4 regions of the Mycobacterium sp. C31M genome follow, and region 1 is predicted to be linked to each of the others. Evidence: riboswitches for the same ligand, from Rfam matches in the RefSeq annotation. Region 1 holds a riboswitch; each other region holds the start of a gene.
The links. A riboswitch is a leader RNA that binds a small molecule or an ion and turns the genes downstream of it on or off. The one in region 1 is predicted to bind cobalamin.

Region 1 (4,855 bases):
CGATCGCGTCGAGCCCCCTGGTCAGCCCTGAGGAGGTGCAGTTGACCGTCTCGGTGGTGCGCTATCGCAGCGCGCGCGACGCGCACCGCGGCGGGGTGGCCTCGACGTTCCTGGCCGATCGGGCGCACGCCGCGCCGGTGTTCGTACAGCGGTCTCCGAATTTCCGACCACCCGAGGAATCCGCGACCCCGATGATCATGGTCGGCCCGGGCACCGGCATCGCCCCGTTCCGGGGATTCCTGCAGGAACGCCGCGCGCTCGGCCACCGCGGACCCAACTGGCTGTTCTTCGGCGACCAGCACCGCAACGAGAACTTCTACTACCGCGACGAACTCGAGGACATGGTCGACGACGGGTTCCTCAACCGTCTCGATCTGGCGTTCTCCCGGGATCAGGCCCGACGGGTGTACGTGCAGGACAAGATGACCGATTACGGCGCGGACGTGTGGCGCTGGCTCGAGGACGGTGCGCACTTCTATGTCTGCGGCGATGCGTCCCGGATGGCGGCCGATGTCGACGCGGCCCTACTCAAGATCATCCGCACGCATGGCGGTCTGTCGGCCGAGGCCGCACACGACTACAAGAAGGAACTCGTCGCGACCAAGCGGTACGTCCGCGACGTCTACTGATCGCCGCGAATAAAAGTCGCTCCCGCGGCGTTGCACCCCACGTATTCAGAGAAGATGTTGGGGAGAGAAATGACTTGGCATACCGGTGACGTTGTGACCGCCCGCCGCGAGATCGATCAGATGGACGTTCAGACCGTTCCCGAAGGTGCCGCCGGCACCGTCGAAGAGACCACCGTGTTCGGACAGCCCAAGGTGGTCTGCTTTGACGTTCCCACTGTGTGGGGACCCAAGCGTGCCTGCGTGCACGTACACCGCGGGGACGTGGCACTGGCCGGCTGAGGGCAGGTCAGCGGTCCGCGACGGACCGTAGCGCGGTCGAGATCTGCTCGACCGCGTCGACATTGCGAAGCGACGGATCCAGCGCGGTCCCAGGCACCACGACATAGCGCTTCTCGCGCACCGCGGTGAGCCGGCTGGCCAGCGGATCACTCTCGAGGAACTCCATCTTGGCCGCGGCGCTGTCCCCGTCGTCACCGCGGGTCAGATCGGCCAACACCAGCACGTCTGGATCACGATCCAGGATGGCCTCCCACGAGGTCTCCGGCCACAGTTGGCGGCTGTCGCCGAACGCGTTGCGGGCGCCGGCCGCCTCGGTGATCAACCCAGGCGCACCGCAGCACCCGGCGATATAGGGCGTCCGGGTCGCCGAGTACCAGTACATCAACGTGGTGTCGGCGGCGTCCAAGCCGCTTGTGGCTGCCGCGAGCCGATCCTGCATCGACGTGACCAACCGATCACCGGCATCCTCGACACCGAACACCTGGGAGATATCTGCGATCTCGGCATAGATGTCGTCGAAGGTCAACGCACGGTGCTGAATTGCCTCCTGCCCGCTGCATTCACTGGCGGACAGGTATGTCGGAATGCCCAGCTGCTGGAACCGGTCCCGGCCGGCGATGCCCTGATCGGAGAAGGTGTACGCGAACGTCGCGTACACAAAGTCCGGCTCCTGCTCCAGGACCACCTCCAGCGAGGGGAAATCCGGGCTCAGTTCGGGGACGGTGGCGTTGGCGGCGGCCAGTTCCGGGAGCACCGGGTCGTTCCACGACGCGGTCCCGACCATCCGGTCGGCCAATCCGAGGGTGAGCATGAGTTCGGTCGCGGGCTGATTCACCGAGATGGCCCGCGACGGTGAGCCCGCGATGTCAATCTCGACCCCACAGTTCTGCAGTGATACCGATTGTGTTGTGGGGGAGGCAGTCTGATCGGTCGTGTCGGCACCACAGCCGGCCGCCAGAAGTGACACCGTCGCGGCGGCTGCCGCAACCGCGCCGCGCGACATCACTTCACCCCCAACACGACGTAGTCGTCGAGTAGCTGCCACACGGTGCCGACCTCGGAAAAGCCGGCCTGTGCGAGTGCGGCAAGGTGGAAGTCGACCGCGGTACTCGGTGGAGCGCCGCGTTGCGCAAACCGCTCCTCGCGCAGGGCGGCCAGCGGAGCGACACCGTCGCGCGCCGCGGCGGTCGCCCACCACTGGTCCCAGGTGAGCGCACCCGCGGCATGCGCCCGCTCCTGGGTTGCGGTGTCGTGGGTGTCGGCGAGCCGTTTCAGTGCCGGTTGGCGGCCGTCGAACCGGAAGTGGTCGCCGTTGAGCAGGATCCCGTTGCCGGGCAGCAACTCTGCCGCCGCGGTGTAGACACGCAACAGGGCGTCGGGGGACAGCCAGTGCAGCGCGGTTGTCGAGACGACGGCCGATACGGTTTCCCCGGCCAGCGCATCGGTCAGCACGTCCGACCACGCCGCATCGGCGAGGTCGGCCTCGACAAACCGCACACGGTCACCGTGCTCGACGGCCACCGTCTTGGCAGCGAGGTCGAGCAACAGAGGGTCGAAGTCGACGGCGATGACGCGCGCGCCGGGCAGTGCCTGCAGCACCCGGGCGCTCAGGGAGCCTGGCCCACACGCGAGATCGACGACCACCGGTTCGGTACCGCAGGCAAGACCGATGACATCGGTGATGGCGGTGAAGCGCGACTCGCGACCTGCGATATAGGCGGACTGCTGGTCATCCCAGGCACGTACGAGTGCGGCCGGGTCGCTGGCGGATGCGGACACGAGGCGATCCTTCGGACATCAGGGGCCTGATCAGCGAGACCCGTTGACAGACCGCGACGGTCGTCGCGGGTGCCAGCAGGTATTCGGACTCGGGGTCATCCCTCACCGTTGCGCGTCAGTCCCGGATTCGCACCGGGTTCCCTACTCCTTGCGGAGGTGACTGGCCCGCAAAGGTTAGCAGGCGTCCTCAGACCGCATCGATGTCCCGTGCGGCGCCCTTGTCCGCCGAAAGCGCCAGGGCCGCGTAGGCACGTAGCGCCGCCGACACGGTGCGTTCACGGTTCTTCGGCCGGTACCCGCCGGCAGCCTCCAACGCCTCACGGCGGCGGTTGAGTTCCTCGTCGGGCACGTCGACCTGGATACTGCGGTGCGGGATGTCGATGGTGATCAGATCGCCGTCCTCGATCAGCGCGATGGTGCCGCCCGCGGCAGCCTCGGGGGAGACGTGGCCGATCGAAAGGCCCGATGTCCCACCGGAGAACCGGCCATCGGTGATCAGCGCACACTGCGCACCCAGACCCCGGCCCTTCAGAAAGGCGGTCGGGTAGAGCATCTCCTGCATACCCGGGCCGCCCTTGGGCCCCTCGTAGCGAACCACCACGACATCGCCGGCCTGCACCCGCTTGTTCAGGATGGCGTCGACCGCGTCCTCCTGGGATTCCACGACCACCGCGGGACCACTGAACTTCCAGATCGATTCGTCGACGCCCGCGGTCTTGACGATGCAGCCGTCGACCGACAGATTTCCGCGCAGCACCGCCAGGCCACCGTCGGCGGAGTAGGCGTTCGCCATATCTCGGATGCAGCCGTTCTCAGCGTCGGTGTCCAGGCTGTCCCAGCGTTCGGATTGGGAGAAGGCTTTCGCCGAACGCACACAACCCGGAGCGGCATGGAACAGTTCGACGGCCTCGCCCGAGGGCAACCCTCCACGAATATCCCACTCGCGCAACCACTGTGCCATCGACCCGGCGTGCACGGTGTGCACCGTCTCGTGCAGGTGCCCGCCGCGCCACAGCTCGCCGAGAATGGCCGGGATGCCACCGGCGCGGTGCACATCCTCCATCAGGTAGTGGCCGTTGGGGGCCACCTTGCACAGACACGGGATCATCTGGCTGCGCTTCTCGATGTCCTCGAGGGTGTAGTCGAGTTCGGCCTCCCGCGCGGCGGCCAGCAGGTGCAGCACGGTGTTTGTGGACCCGCCCATCGCGATGTCCAGTGCCATCGCGTTGTCGAAGGCGTCGCGGGTGGCGATGGCCCGCGGCAGCACCGACGCGTCATCGTCGTCGTAGTACCGGCGCACGATGTCCATGACCGTGCTGCCGGCCTTCTCGTAGAGGGCGCGTCGCGCGGTATGCGTGGCCAGCACCGATCCGTTGCCCGGCAGCGCCAGACCCAACGCCTCGGTGAGGCAGTTCATCGAGTTCGCGGTGAACATGCCCGAGCAGGAGCCGCAGGTGGGGCACGCGGCCTCCTCGATGCGGGCGATGTCGTCGTCGGAGACATCGGTGTTCACGGCATCGGCGATCGCGGTGACCAGGTTGAGCCGGGTCCGCACGGTGCCGTCGACCAGGACGGCGGTGCCGCCCTCCATGGGGCCGCCGGAGACGAAGACCGTCGGGATGTTGAGCCGCAGCGCGGCCATCAGCATGCCGGGAGTGATCTTGTCGCAGTTGGAGATACACACCAGAGCGTCCGCACAGTGCGCGTTGACCATGTACTCCACCGAGTCGGCGATCAGCTCGCGCGACGGCAACGAATACAGCATGCCGCCGTGGCCCATGGCGATACCGTCGTCGACGGCAATCGTGTTGAACTCGCGCGGCACACCGCCGGCGGCGGAGATGGCCTCGGAGACGATCCGCCCGACGGGCTGCAGATGGGTATGGCCCGGCACGAACTCGGTGAAGCTGTTGGCCACCGCGACGATCGGCTTGCCGATGTCCTCGCCGGCCACCCCGGCGGCGCGCAGCAACGAGCGGGCACCGGCCATGTTGCGACCATGGGTGACGGTTCGAGACCTGAGTTCTGCCATAACACACAGCCTGCCCATCCGGGGCGCTACCTGGAAGACGGCGCTGATACTAGTACTGGCACTACTACCATCGACCGTATGGACAACCGCAGCAGCCAGCGCTCCGCCCTCGGCGAGTTCCTGCGGGCCCGCCGTA
Region 2 (4,855 bases), on a different contig from region 1:
ACACCAACCCGGCGCCGACCACGGTCGCGCAGACCGCGACGTCGCTCCAGGACACCCCTGCCAACGAGCCGAGCAACCAGAACAACACACCGCGGGTCTGTTCGGCATCGGCCGAGGACAGCACGATGAACGAGGTCAGCGCCGAGAACAGCTGGGTGGCCGCCACCCCGGCCAGCACCACCCGGTCGGTGCCGCCACCGGCGGCGTAGGCCAGGGCCAGCACCACCGCAAAGGCCAGCACCGCACCGAGGAACGCCCCGCCGGACAGTGTCAGCGTCCCCGCCCCGACACCGAGCACCGCGATCAGCACTGCGCCCGTCGAGGCGCCCGAGGACACCCCCAGCACGAACGGATCGGCCAACGGGTTGCGCAGCAGGGACTGCAGGATCGCCCCGCACAGCGCCAGGCCGGCCCCGCACAGCGCGGCCAGCAGCACCCGCGGCAGGCGTAGTTGCCAGACGATGCCGTCCTGGATGCGCGTCGCCCCCGACGGTCCCGCACCGAGATGCTCGGCCACGATGCCGTAGACGTCGCGCACCGACAACGCGGCGGGCCCGATCGTGATCGCCACCGCCGCCGAGATGACGAGCAGCACCAGGCCGGACAGCCAGAGGGCCAGCAGTGACGGGGTGCGCATCCTCAGCGAGTGAGGCCGAATTCGCGCAGGCCGTCGGCCACCTTCTCGGCGCCGTCGACGGTACGGATCGACGGGTTCAGATCGGCCCCGTTGACCACCACGTAGCGCTTCTGTTGGACGGCCGTCATCCGCGATGTCACCGCATTGCTCTCCAGGAACTCGATCTTGGTGTCCAAACTGTCCCCGTCGATGGTGCGGCGGCTCAGGTCGGCGAGCACCAGCACGTCCGGGTCGCGGTCGGCGACCACCTCCCAGCTGACCTGCGGCCATTCCTCGGTGGTGTCGACGAAGATGTTGCGGGCCCCGACGGTGTCGGTGATCACCCCGGGTGATCCGCAGCAGCCGCCGAAGTACGGGGCGCGCAGGTCGGAGAACCAGTACGCCAGATCGGCGTCGGCGCTGACCCGGCTGGTCTGTATCCGCTGCTCCAGATCCGCGATCAGTTGCTCACCGCGGTCCGAAACATCAAAAATCCGTGCCAGATCCCGGATCTCGGTGTAGATGGCGGCCATGGTGAACGGTTCGGTGCGGGCACCGTCGGCGTTGACCGACACCTTGCCCACGCAGTCGCTGGGCGCCAGATAGGTTGGCACCCCCAGTGATTCGAGCTGGCCACGGTCGGCAACCCCGCCGGGACCCGGCGTCCCGGCGAAGGAGGCCGTCACAAAATCCGGCTCGGCACCGAGCACGGTCTCCAGCGACGGCTGGTTCTCCGCGAGCCGGGGTACCCCGGAGTTGGCCTCGGCGAGATTCTCCCGGATCGGGTCTGTCCAGGTCGCGGTGCCGACCATCCGATCGGCCAGCCCGAGTGACAGCAGGATTTCGGTGGATCCCTGGTTCAGGGACACGGCGCGCTGCGGCGGCGCGTCGACGACGACCTCGCGCCCGCAGTTCTGCACGGTGATCGGAAAGCCCGGTGCGGCAGCATCATCGGTCACGGCGGCGTTCTGTCCGCAGCCCGCCAGCACGACGGTCGCGGCCAGCGCGAGGACGATCCGGCCCCTCATCGGGTCCCCCCGAACCCTGCCGCGATCTTCTCGATGGCGTCGACCTGGCGGATACCGGGATCGAGTTCGGATCCGGTGAGCACCACGTAGCGCTGCTGCTGGACCGCGGTCATGTTGCGGGTCAACGGATCCGACTCCAGGAAGGCTTTTTTGCTGTCCAGCGCGTCACCGTCGATGCGTTTACGGCTGAGGTCGGCCAGCACCAGCACATCGGGATCGCGGTCGGCGACGACCTCCCAACTGACCTCGGGCCAGTCCTCACGGGCGTCGGCGAACACGTTCGTGGCGCCGACCTCAGTGGCGTACAAGCCGGGTGCCGAGCAGCATCCGGCCATGTACGGCGTCCGAAGCCCGGAGAACCAGAACGCCACGGTGGCGTCCTGCTGTGGGACGTCCCGGGCGTCGGCGAGCCGCTGCCGCAACTCGGCGACCAGTTCCTCGCCGCGCTGCTGGACATCGAAAATCTGTGCCAGTTCGGTGATCTCGCGGAACAGCGTGTCCATCCTCAACGGCGCGGTGCGGGTCACCGTCTCACCGTCGACGTCGGCGTCGACGCAGACCGACGGCGACTGGTAGGTCGCAATGCCGAGTTCGGCCAACCGGGCCCGTTCACCGACCACGGCAGGGGTAAAGGTGTGGGCGCTGGCCGAGGTGATCAGATCCGGTTCGGTGTCCAGGACGGTCTCCAGCCCCGGATCGTTGTCGGCCAGTCGTGGCACCCGCTCGTTGTCGGCGGCCAACTCGGGCAGCACCGGATCGAACCATGTCGAGGTGCCGACCATCCGGTCGGCCAGCCCCAGTGACAGCAGGATCTCCGTCGACGCCTGGTACAACGACACGGCGCGTTGCGGAGCCTGCTCGAAGGTGACCTGGACACCGCAGTTGTCCAAGGTGAGTGGATAGTTGGTACGGCCGGGGGTTTCCGCAACGGAGGGCGAGGCTTCGGGCGCCTCAGTCGAGGAGCACGCGGTAAGCACCACCAGCGCAGACATCAGAATGGGCAGGACACTCACGACGTGACTTCCTTCGGTGCAGGGCTCGACCGCGGAGCCGCCAACGATGCGCCGGCGACAGGCATTCGGACTCGAGGCGTGGCCTCTTACCGCTGCGCGTCAGCTCCGGATTCACACCGGATTCCCCTGCCGTCGGTCCGTAGCACCCTACCGCGGGTGCCGCCACATCGGATAAAGGGTGGGTCCGTCGGGCACGGTGACCTCGCCGGTCACCTCGAAACCGAAACGCTCGTAGTAGCCGATGTTGTCCGGGTTGCTGGACTCCAGATACGCGGGGGCGTACTCGGCGTCGCAGCGGTCCAGCCGCGAGCGCATCAGTGCGTGACCGAAGCCACCGCCGCGCACCTGCGGGTCACTGCCGATCACCGCCAAATACCAGTGCGGTTGGGCCGGATGGCACCGCTTCATCAGATCCGACACCGTCATCCCCCTGCGCACCGCGGCGCCGAACGTCATCAGCATCGAGGGTGCGGCGCGCAACTCCTCGGCGGTGGTGTGGCGCCATTGTCCGGGCGGGTCCCAGAGGGCGGCGGCCGTGATACCCGATCCGTTGGTGGCCACCTCCACCCCACCCCGGGTCAGGTGATGATGGCGCGTCAGCGCGGCGAAAAGCTTGTGCAGTTTACGGTGCCGCGCCTGCGGGTCGGGCAGCATCCACGACATCACCGGGTCGTCGGCGAAGGCGCGGCCCAGCACCTGGGACAGTGTGGTGATGTCGGCCCGCGTCGCGGGTCGCACGTCGGCAGCGGTCATGGGTGTCTATTTCAGCCCTGGGTGATGTAGGCCTGCAAGTGCTCCCGGCTGGATTCCAGTTCCTGCATGCGGGTCTTGACCACATCGCCGATGCTGACGATTCCGGCGAGCTTGCCGTCCTGCAGTACCGGGATGTGCCGCACGCGGTGGTGTGTCATCGCCGCGCTGAGGCTGTCGACCGAGTCCTCGGGCGAGCAGAACAGCAGGTGGGTGGTCATGATCTCGCTGACGGGCCGGGTCAGCAGATCGGCACCCAGGTCGTGCAACCGGTGCACGACATCGCGCTCGGACACGATTCCGACCGGACCTTCGTGGCCGACGACGACCATCGCACCGATATTGCGGTTGACCAGACCGGTCAGCAGGTCGGCGACCGATGTCTCCGGACTGATCGTCTCCACCGCCGCCCCCTTGGCCTTCAGCACGTCGGCGATTCGCATGGCACCCTCCCCAAAGATGTGACCTCGAACACATTCCAGGCTACGTCGATGCGGCGCCCGATCGCGCCATTGCAACGAACTGAATCGGACGGAAGCGGTATATCTGAACGATGATCGAGGTCACCCTGCTCGGCACCGGCAGCCCCATCCCCGACCCGGATCGGGCCGGACCGTCGACTCTGGTTCGCGCGGGCGGGCAGGCGCTGCTGGTGGACTGCGGACGTGGGGTGCTACAGCGACTGGCGGCGGCCGGGTCGGGCGCCGGCGCGCTCAGCGCCCTGTTGCTCACCCATCTGCACAGTGACCACATCGCCGACCTCGGGGATGTCCTGATCACCCGGTGGGTCAGCACCTTCACCCCAGATCCGGTGCCCCTGCCGATCATCGGACCGCCGGGCACCGCCGAGGTGGTGGCCGCGACGCTGGCCGCCTTCGCGCACGACATCGGCTATCGGATCGCCCACCATGCCGATCTCACCGGTCCGCCACAGGTCGAGGTGCACGAAGTCACCGAGGGTGTGGTGTGGGATGCCGACGGTGTGCGGGTGCTGACCGCGCCGACCGATCACCGTCCGGTGGCCCCGACCGTGGGCTTCCGGGTCGAACACGCCGGCGCGTCGGTGGTGCTGGCCGGCGACACCGTGCCGTGCGCGTCCCTCGATACGCTGGCCGGTGGCGCAGGAGCGTTGGTGCACACCGTGATTCGCAAGGATCTGATCGACGCCCTACCGCTACAGCGGATCCGCGATATCTGTGACTACCACTCCACGGTCGAACAGGCGGCCGAGACCGCCGCCCGCGCGGGGGTGGGCATCCTGATCCTGACCCATTACGTGCCCGCCATGGCGCCCGGCACCGAAGATCAGTGGCGGGCGCTGGCCGCCGCGCGGTTCGACCGGCAGATCGAACTCGGCGACGACCTGCACCGGGTCCAGGTGCACCCGGGCGTGTGCGTCAAGCCAGCCGGGTGATCTCCACAACCACATCGAGATCGGTCGAGTCCTC
Region 3 (4,855 bases), on a different contig from region 1:
GGGGGTGGATACCGTTCGGGTACACGATGTTCCAGAAACCATCGACACCATCAAGGTGACCGAAGCGCTCGCTGTATGACGACGGATCGTGCCCCGGAATCGCGACGATTCCGGGGCACGATTGTTGTCATCGCTCGGCGCGCACCGTCTTCGCGGCTTCCACCATGTGCCGCAGGGACTCGACGACCTCGTCGTTTTTACGAGTCTTGAGGCCGCAGTCCGGGTTGACCCAAAGCCGTTCCGCCGGAACGGCAGCCAGTGCCTCGCGGAGCGCCGTGGTCATCTCGTCGGTGCTGGGCACGCGCGGGGAGTGGATGTCGTAGACACCCGGCCCCACCCCGTTGCTGAAGCCGACGGCATTGAGGTCATCGAGCACCTCCATATGCGAACGCGCCGCCTCGATGGACGTCACATCGGCGTCGAGGTCTGCGATCGCCTTGATCACCTCACCGAACTCGGAATAGCACAGGTGCGTGTGGATCTGGGTGTCATCACGCACGCCTGCGGTCGACAGTTTGAACGCCTCCACCGACCACTTCAGATATTCCTGCTTCTCCTTGGACCGCAGCGGGAGCAGTTCGCGCAGCGCGGGCTCGTCCACCTGGATGATGGCGATGCCGGCCTTCTCCAGGTCCACCGTCTCGTCGCGGATGGCCAGCGCCACCTGCGCCGCGGTGTCGGCCAGCGGCTGGTCGTCGCGCACAAACGACCACGCCAGGATGGTCACCGGGCCGGTGAGCATGCCCTTGACCGGCCGCTTGCTCAGCGACTGGGCATATTCGGCCCACTCCACCGTCATCGGCTCGGGGCGGAACACATCTCCGAACAGCACCGGCGGCCGCACGCAGCGGGAGCCGTAGGACTGCACCCAGCCGTTCTGGGTGGCGAAGAACCCCTCCAGCTGCTCGGCGAAGTACTGCACCATGTCGTTGCGCTCCGGTTCGCCGTGCACCAGCACGTCGATGTCGAGCTCCTCCTGCAGCGTGATGACGGCAGCGACCTCGTCGCGCATCTTCTGCTGGTAGGCGGCATCGTCGATCTTGCCCGCACGCAGATCCGCACGCGCGACCCGGATCTCGGTGGTCTGCGGGTAGGACCCGATGGTGGTGGTCGGCAGCGGCGGCAGGTTGAGCCGTGCCTGCTGAGCGGTGCGCCGGTCGGCGGCAGGGCCGCGGTTGGCGGCGCCGGTGGACCGGATTTCGGCGATGCGCGACCGGACACCCGCGTTGTTGAGGCGCGGGTCGGCCTTGCGTGAGGCCACTGCGGCGTTGGACGCCTCGACCTCGGCAGTGATTGCCTCCCGGCCCTGTGACAGACCCTTGGCCAGGGCCACAACCTCGGCGATCTTCTCGGCGCCGAAGGCCAACCAGCTGCGCAGCGCCTCGTCGAGTTCCGTCTCGGGCTCCAGCGAGTACGGCACGTGCAGGGTCGAGCACGACGTGGACACCGTGACCGCACCGGCTAATCCGAGCAGCGTGGCCAGCTTGGCCAACGCAGCCTCCAGATCGGTCCGCCAGATGTTGCGGCCGTCGACGACCCCGGCGACGACGGTCTTCTGTGCGAGCTCGGGCACCGCGGCCAGTGCGTCCACGCCGCCGTAGACGAGGTCGACACCGATGGCCTCGATCGGTGTGCGGGCCAGGGCCGGCAGCGCATCGGTCAGTTCACCGAAGTAGGTGGCCACGAAGATGGCCGGCCGCTCGGCCAGCCCGCCGAGTCGGGAGTACACGCTTTCGGCGAACGCCCCGGCATTGTCGACGTTGTCGGTGACCAACACCGGTTCGTCGATCTGGACCCATCCGACACCCTTGTCGGCGAGCAGTCCCAGTAATTCGGCATAGACACCGACAAGTTCGTCGAGCCGTCCGATGGGTGCGTCGGCCCCGTCGACCGCCTTGCTCAACGCCAGGTAGGTGATCGGACCGACGATCACCGGGCGCAGCGCGACGCCGACCGACGAGGCCTCTTCCAGTTCGGCGAGAATCTTGGCCGGGTTCAGCGTGAACGTCGTGTCCGGGCCGATCTCGGGGACGATGTAGTGGTAGTTGGTGTCGAACCACTTGGTCATCTCCAGCGGAGCGATATCGGCACCGTCATAGGTGCCGCCGCGCGCCGCGGCGAAATAGCGATCCACATCGTCGGAAACGCCAGCCACCCGCGGCGGCAGCGTGCCCAGCAGGACCGACTGGTCCAGCATGTGGTCGTAGTACGAGAAGGTGTTGACCGGAAGCGAGTCCAGGCCGGCCGCGGCCTGGGATTGCCAGGTGTCCTTGCGCAATGTGGCGGCGACCGATTCGAGCTCGGCGCGGTCGATCTTCTTCGACCAGTACTTCTCGACGGCCCGCTTGAGCTCGCGGTTCGGGCCGACCCGTGGCGAACCCAGGATGGTGGCGGTGAACGTAGGGGCAGATTGTGTTGTCACGCGAAGTCCTTCAACAACGATGGAGAGCCCACCGCCCTTTGGACGTGCAACCGAAGAGGCCACCGCAGTGGGACACGCGGCAGCCACACCGGCCATACGCCCAGTCCTCGAGGCGATGCGCCGCCGGGCGCGGCGCGCCCGGCACAGTTGGCAGGTCTTCGGACTAACAGGCGCACACCCAAGGATGTTCCTACTGGCCGTCGCTTCCCAGTGCTGAGCACCAGTGCCTGTGACGGCGGTCGTTCCTGCATACCGCTGCGGGACAGTCCCGGATTCTCACCAGGTTCCCTCTTGCGATGCCGGACGCGCAGAACACACGCCCCCGGCAAACCAGCTGCGCCGCTGATACTACGCACGGCCCGGACATGACGGTGGGCCCTGTGCACGGAATCGGTACGTGCACAGGGCCCACAATCGAAGCGCTACTCCGCGGAGCTGGATTCCGACTTGGTGGTCTTGTCGGAGCCGCCGCTGTCACCGGAGTCCCGGGAGGTGCTGCCGCCACCCGTCAGCTTCTTGACGGTGCGGCCGACATTGTCGCGGAAGTCCTTGAATCCCTGGCGAATACCGGCGGCAGGGTCCTTCTTGGCCGGCTTGGTGGTGGCGGCCTTGTCGGTGTCCGCATCCTCGGACTCGGCTGCTTCGGACTCTGCTGCGTCATCGGCGGTGTCCTCGGTGGCCGGCTCCTCCACCTTGACCGGGATGGTCGACGGCTCGGTCACCTCGGGCTCGACGACTTCGGTTTCGACGACCTCGGGTTCGGTGGGCTCGACCGGCTCAGTGGTCTCGACGACCTCGGTCTCCTCGATGATCTCGACCGCAGGCACGACCTCGGCCTCGGGAGCCGTCTCCGGAACCAGCTCGGCGACCGGGTCGATCTCGGTACTCGTCGTGAGCTCGCCGGCATCCTCGATCTGATCGGTCGCGTCGGTGACCAGGCTGACCAGGGTCGCGTTGGCGTCGGTGACCGTCGTCTCGACGATGTCGTTCGGTGTCTTGATATCGCGCACCGGAGGCTGTTGACCCCACGGTGTGAGCAGTCCGGGCGCGGGGATGTATTCGCCCTCACGGCCCGGCAGGATCGGGCCCAGGTCGCCGTAACCGCCGAACAGCAGTCCGTCGATGACATGGAACGGCGCCCGGATGATGGCCTCGATGAACGGTTCGATGCGGTAGGTCGTCGTCGACATGTAGATCTCGTAGTGAGCCATCCCGGCGGCGCCGATGGCGCTGAGGATGGGACCGACCAGGCGGACGAAGGCGTACTCGATGAGCTCGGGGATCTGTCGGATCTGGTCGCCCAGGACCGGGAAGTTCCGGGCCACCGCCTCGGCGACCGCGTCGTTGAGCGGGCCGATGACCAGCGGTGTGATGGGTGCCAGGAAGATGTCGGTGACCAGCGCGTAATTCCACGGCAGCAGGTCCTCGTCGGGCCAGTTCTCGTGCACGGTCCACCACAGGTCGGGGATCTTGCGGGTCAGCGCGTCGTAACTCTGGCCCAGCGCGGCCTGGGCGCCGGAGGCGATCAACTGCAGGTCCTGGATCAGGCCGGCGGGCATCACCTCGGTGGTGACGACACGGGGAGCCTCGACGACGGCCTGGATCTGCGGGGCGACCGTGACCGGAGTCAGCGCGATGGCGCCGGCGCCGGCGAGTGCCACGCCGGTGGAGAGGGTCTGCCGAAACACCTTGTTGGCCATGGGATTGCCGACTCCTGAGCTAGCGGGATGTTTGCCGCGGGCAACGGTAGCGCAGGATACGCGTCAATTGGGACCTTCCTCGTGGTCGCTGAGAACGTCCTCAGCAGGCCGGGGCTCGGCTCGGTTCCGCACGAAAACCGCCGTCGCTGGATATGGTTCGGCTGTGCCTGAATTTGATCGACGCAGCGCGATGATGATGCTCGGACTGGGTGCGGCCGCCGCCGCGCTGCCGGTCCAGAATGCTCGCGCAGAGCCGCTACCAGGGGATCTGTCGCCCAACCCGGTCCCAGAGGCGGCTGCTCCGCCGATCCTGTGGCAGGACGAGTTCAACGGACCCGCGGGTTCCCCGCCGGACCCGGCCTCATGGTTCATCGTCCCGCAGCGCGAGACCATCCGGAACCCGGTCGAATGGGACAAGCCGTTCAACATGGGCCGCTACGTCACCGATCAGGAGCACGTGTTCCAGGACGGCAACGGCAACCTGGTCATCCGCGCCACCGAAGGCCCCGGTGCCAACATCCAGGAGAAGTTCGCCAGCGCCAAGATCATCGGCAACTGGCGCGGCGGCGTCGGCACGACGTGGGAGGCCCGCGTCAAGCTCAACTGCCTCACCAACGGTGCCTGGCCCGCCTTCTGGCTGATCAATGACAACCCGGTGCGCGGTGGCGAGGTCGACCTGTTCGAGTGGTACGGCAACCAGGATTGGCCATCGGGCACCACCGTGCACGCCCGG
Region 4 (4,855 bases), on a different contig from region 1:
CTGCCGGTCAGCCAGACCGCCGCCGTCATCGCCTCGTGCACATCGGCGCGCGTCAGCAGATATGAGATCCCGGAGGTCAGCAGGGCGGCCACCCCGATGCCGACCAGCACCAGCCGAAAGCCATGCAGACCGCGGCGGTAGGCGATCGCGAGGATGGCGGCCGCGGTGATCAATGCACCGAGCAAGGCGCCGACGACCAGCGTCGCCCCGCTGCCGCCGAGCACGGTCAACACGACCAAGGCCCCCAGCGCCGCACCGGAATTGATGCCGATGACGTCCGGACTGACCAGCGGATTGGATGCGATGCGTTGCAGGATCGCACCCGAGAGCGCAAACGCCGCCCCGACACCGAGTCCGGTGAGCACCCGCGGCAGCCGGTCACCCAGCACGACATCGCGTTCGATGAGGGTGCCGCCACCGGACAGCACGTTCGCCGCGTCGCGCACCGAGATCGGAAATTCGCCGAGCGTCAGCGATACGGCGGCCACGACAACTGCTGCGGCCCAGGCGATCACGGTGATGACGGCCGCGGTGCGGCTGAACCGCAAGGCCAGGCCACCGGCCACGACGGTACTCACAGCCCGGACACCTTCCGGTTGCGGACCAGGTAGAGAAAGAACGGCGCACCGGCCAGCCCGGTGATGATGCCGACCTGAAGCTGCTGCGGTGACACCAGGATTCGGCCGAGAATATCGGCGGCCAGCAACAGCGTCGGCGCCAACACCACCGTCCACGCCATGATCCAGCGGTAGTCCGGTCCGGTGATCAACCGTGCGATATGGGGCACCACCAACCCGATGAACCCGATCGGGCCGGCGATCGCGGTGGCCGCCCCGGCCAACAGGATCACGGCGACGGCGGCGGTGATGCGGGCCGACCACAACCGGGCACCGAGGTTGCGGGCCATATCGTCGCCCAGTGCCACCACATTCAGGGTGCGACTGGTGACGATCGCGGCGAGCATCCCGGCGACGATGAACGGGGTCACCGCGGCCAGCGATGTGCCGTCGGCGCGGGTGAGCGATCCGACCACCCAGAACCGGAAATCGTCCAGGGTGCTGGCATCCAGCAGGGTGATCGCCGAGGTGATCGCGCCGACGAAGGCGGTGAACGCCGCCCCGGCCAGTGCGAGCTTGACCGGGGTGGCCCCACCCAGTCCGAGCGATCCCAGGGTGTAGACGAACACCGCCGCGACGGCCGCTCCGGCGAAGGCGAACCAGACATAACCGCTCGCCGAACTGACGCCCGCGAACGTCATCGCGAGCACCACCGCCAGTGCGGCGCCGGAGTTGATACCGAGGATGCCCGGACCGGCCAGCGGATTGCGGGTGATGCCCTGCATGACGGCACCGGCGACGCCCAGTGCGGTCCCGGCGAGGATGCCCGCGACCGTCCGGGGAATCCGGATGTGCGCGACGATCCGATCCAGATCGGTTGTGGCGGGCCGGGATACCGCGGCCACCACATCGGCGATGGTGACCGTGAAGTTGCCGATCAGGACCGAGGCCAGGGCCACCGCGACGAACACCCCGCCTGCGACAACAAGTCCCAGCAGCCGGTTCCAGCCGCCCTGCAGCACACCGCGGCGGATGTCAGTTGACCCGGTCGGGATGCAGGATCGACGCCACCACCTCGACCGCATGGGCGGCCCGGACACCGGCGGCCCGATCGGAGAACAGATAGGGGTGCACCTGCTCGTTGCGCACCGCGGCCACCCCGGCCAGCGCAGGATTGGCCGCCAGCGTGGCGGCCTCCTGCGCGCCGCTTTCGGCGGTGTAGGAGATATCGCAGCAGACGCTGGTGAGGATGACGTCGGGGTCGCGGCGGATGATCTCCTCGATGTCGACATCGACGTGGCGGCGCTGGGTCAGGTCGGCGAAGGCGTTCACCCCACCGGCATGCTCGATGATCTGGGTGCCGAAGTCGATACCACCGGCCACCCGGTAGCCGCCGTCGTCATCGATCAACATGATCGCCACCGACGGCCGGTCCGCGCCCGCGACAGCCTCCTCGACCGCGTCGATCCGCGCCTGCTGGTCGGCGATGACCTCTTCGGCACGATCCTCGGCGCCGAAGATCGTGCCGAGGTCGCGCAGGTCCTGATAGATGGTGTCGACCCGCACCGCGGCCGGGTCGATGGCCTCATCGGACAGGCCGTCCTCGCTGGGGCACAGCGGGCTCAGAATCCAGGACTGGATGCCCAACTCGGACAGGCTGGCCCGGGTGCCGACGCTGGTGTCGCCGCTGCCCTCGGAGAAGACGTTGTTGTAGCCCGACAGCACGAAGTCCGGGTTGGTGGCCAGCAGGCCGTCGCGGCTCGGCAGCTGCGGCACATAGGGCACCTGCTGCTGGGCGTCGGTGTATTCGGGCAGCACCTGCGAATCGAGGAACGCGGTCCCGACCAGGCGGTCGGAGATGCCGAGCGCGTGCGCGATCTCGGTCGCCGGCTGATACGCGGCGTACACCCGCTCGGGTGGCCCGCTGACGCTCACGTCGATGCCGCAGTTCTCGACGGTCACCGCCTCGGCGGATGCTTCGCCTGTCGGCTCGGAGGTGTCGCTCGCGCAGCTCGCGACGGTAGCGATCACGAATGCCGCGGCAACCGCGGCACGGGTGGGGGACAACGAACGGGCCACGGTCAGCCAGCCTCTCCAGATCCTCGTGGATGGGGTACTTCTGTGCCGTGGCCGGTCTCCTGGCTGACGGGTATGACGCGACATCCCAACCTTCCCAAGACCGGTCGGTCTCAGTGGCCCACCGCGCGGACGCGGCGGAAAGGGAGGTAGCAATTCCCGATCACAGTGGCGAGGGCCGCGCCGGTTTCACACCGGCTTCCCGTTCACCACGGCTGATTGGAGGCTAGCACTCAGCCGGCCGCCCATTGTTTGGCGTCGTCGAGTCGGTCGAGTCCGAACACCGAGATCTCGCCGGGGTAGAGCCAGCCGATGGCGTGGATGGTGTGGGTGATCCATTCGCGGTCGGCCACCACGGCGATGCGTTTGAACGCCGAGTGATGATGCAGCAGTGCACCGAGGCCCATCTTGAGATCCTCGGTCAACCCGCCGGGTCCGAACCCCTCGTAATCGGGCTCGATGACTTCGACGATCCGGATCTCGCCGGCTTTGGCGATCTGGTCCATGGTGGGCTGGAACGCCCGCATCTGTTCCCCGTCGATACGGCCGGACACCCGGATGCCGGTCACCCCGGCCGGCATGTCGGTCAGCACTTCGATCATCGGTTCAGCATCCTCTTCTGTTATGAACGACGGGTGGAAATGGTGGCCACCGCGCCCGCGACGACGGGACCGGCCGATATCGGCGCCTGGGCAGCACGTGTGGAACGTCTCGGATTCGACACCATGCACGTCTCGGAGACCATCCACGACCCGTTCGTGGTCGCCGCGCTGGCGTTGCAGGCGACCCGCACCCTGAGCGTGCGCACCAGCATGGTGCTGGCCTTCCCGCGCAGCCCGATGATCACCGCGTGCTCGGCCTGGGATCTGGCCCGGCTGTCCGGTGGCCGGTTCCAACTGGGTATCGCCTCGCAGGTGCGCGGCAACATCGTCGGTCGCTTCTCGGCGCAATGGTCCGAACCGGTGGCCCGGCTCGCCGACTACATCCGTGCGCTGCGGGCGATCTTCCACGCCTTCCAAACCGGTGCTGCCCTCAATTACGTTGGTACGCACTACGCATTCGACAGGCTGCAGCCGTACTTCAATCCCGGCCCGCTCGAGGGCGCGCCTCCGCAGATCTGGTGCGGCGGGGTCAATGAACGCATGGTGGCGATGGCTGGACAACTGGCCGACGGCTTCGTCTGCCACCCCACCAGTTCGCACCCGACGATCCTGCGCACCCGGACCGTGCCCGCGCTGGCCGGCACGAGGTTGATCGCCAACCCGCAGCCGGTGGCGGCCGCGACGGCCGAGGGTGTGCGTGAATTGCGGGACGTCCGCCGCGACGAGCTGCGTTTTCTGTACCGCACGCCGGCCTACCGCAGGCAGCTGGAACTCATCGGGGTCACCGACCTCGGCGGGCTCGAAGCGTTGATCCCGCAGGGCACCTACGACGAGATCCCCGCGGTGCTCGGACAGTGGTACGCGGGACTGTGCGACGGGCTGACCATCGCCGTGCCGGACACCGACGACGCGGCGCTGACCGAGCTGGTCCGGCAATGTCGGATGATTCCAACCCTGTCGGATCCGGCCGCGCGATAGGACGATGGTCCGCGTGTCCGCAACACTGCTCGCCCAACTGGTCGCACCGGCCATCGTGGTGGCCTGGTCGCCGATGAAGGTCATCCCGGCCCTGGTGCTGGTGTTCAACGCGCCCCGACCGCGGGCCGCCGGACTGGCGTTCCTGATCGGTTCGTTGGTCGGGCAGGCTGCGGCGACGGTGTTGTTCCTCCGCGCCCCGGAACTCGTCGACCGGATCGACCCGAGGCCGACGCCGACGCTCGGCTGGATCCAGATCGCCCTGGCGGCAGCGATGTTCGCCGCGGCCGGCTACACCTGGTCACGTCGCCACACCGTGCTGCGGGCGCCGCGCTGGCTGATCGCGCTGACCCGGATCACCCCGCTGGCCGCCGGTGCGCTGGGTGCGGTGCTGGTGTTCACCAACTTCAAGGTGATGGCCGCCAACGCGACGGCGGGTTACCTGATCGGTTCGGCGGCCGTCAGTTTGGCGGCCACCGGGGTCGCAGTGCTGTTGTACACCGCGGTGGCCACCTCGACGATCGCCATTCCCGTCGCCGGGTACCTGTTCGCGCCGGCGATGGTCGATCGCTGGCTGGCCGCCGCCCGGAGCCGGCTGGCCCGCCACCAGACCCGCGCCACCACCGCCGCGCTGGTGCTGATCGG

Region 2: linked by a shared signal. The riboswitch ahead of ACLBYA_RS13025 (ABC transporter substrate-binding protein) and the one ahead of ACLBYA_RS10280 (class I SAM-dependent methyltransferase) in region 1 are both predicted to bind cobalamin.
Region 3: linked by a shared signal. The riboswitch ahead of metE (5-methyltetrahydropteroyltriglutamate--homocysteine S-methyltransferase) and the one ahead of ACLBYA_RS10280 (class I SAM-dependent methyltransferase) in region 1 are both predicted to bind cobalamin.
Region 4: linked by a shared signal. The riboswitch ahead of ACLBYA_RS17145 (ABC transporter substrate-binding protein) and the one ahead of ACLBYA_RS10280 (class I SAM-dependent methyltransferase) in region 1 are both predicted to bind cobalamin.

The regions. Positions count from the first base shown of each region.
Region 1 is NZ_JBKFAX010000005.1:253,837-258,691, forward strand. Features, by position in the region: gene ACLBYA_RS10265 (molybdopterin-dependent oxidoreductase) at 1-629, shown strand, start outside; gene ACLBYA_RS10270 (hypothetical protein) at 699-908, shown strand; gene ACLBYA_RS10275 (ABC transporter substrate-binding protein) at 916-1,911, opposite strand; gene ACLBYA_RS10280 (class I SAM-dependent methyltransferase) at 1,911-2,687, opposite strand; cobalamin riboswitch at 2,745-2,867, opposite strand; gene ilvD (dihydroxy-acid dehydratase) at 2,875-4,719, opposite strand; gene ACLBYA_RS10290 (helix-turn-helix transcriptional regulator) at 4,798-4,855, shown strand, end outside.
Region 2 is NZ_JBKFAX010000007.1:192,316-197,170, forward strand. Features, by position in the region: gene ACLBYA_RS13015 (FecCD family ABC transporter permease) at 1-637, opposite strand, end outside; gene ACLBYA_RS13020 (ABC transporter substrate-binding protein) at 640-1,644, opposite strand; gene ACLBYA_RS13025 (ABC transporter substrate-binding protein) at 1,641-2,636, opposite strand; cobalamin riboswitch at 2,697-2,827, opposite strand; gene ACLBYA_RS13030 (GNAT family N-acetyltransferase) at 2,805-3,410, opposite strand; gene ACLBYA_RS13035 (CBS domain-containing protein) at 3,422-3,850, opposite strand; gene ACLBYA_RS13040 (ribonuclease Z) at 3,961-4,821, shown strand; gene ACLBYA_RS13045 (transglutaminase family protein) at 4,805-4,855, opposite strand, start outside.
Region 3 is NZ_JBKFAX010000023.1:2,625-7,479, forward strand. Features, by position in the region: gene folP (dihydropteroate synthase) at 1-79, shown strand, start outside; gene metE (5-methyltetrahydropteroyltriglutamate--homocysteine S-methyltransferase) at 128-2,422, opposite strand; cobalamin riboswitch at 2,555-2,772, opposite strand; gene ACLBYA_RS27535 (hypothetical protein) at 2,845-4,122, opposite strand; gene ACLBYA_RS27540 (glycoside hydrolase family 16 protein) at 4,313-4,855, shown strand, end outside.
Region 4 is NZ_JBKFAX010000010.1:191,210-196,064, forward strand. Features, by position in the region: gene ACLBYA_RS17135 (FecCD family ABC transporter permease) at 1-578, opposite strand, end outside; gene ACLBYA_RS17140 (FecCD family ABC transporter permease) at 575-1,579, opposite strand; gene ACLBYA_RS17145 (ABC transporter substrate-binding protein) at 1,593-2,636, opposite strand; cobalamin riboswitch at 2,669-2,862, opposite strand; gene ACLBYA_RS17150 (STAS/SEC14 domain-containing protein) at 2,867-3,235, opposite strand; gene ACLBYA_RS17155 (LLM class flavin-dependent oxidoreductase) at 3,245-4,213, shown strand; gene ACLBYA_RS17160 (GAP family protein) at 4,227-4,855, shown strand, end outside.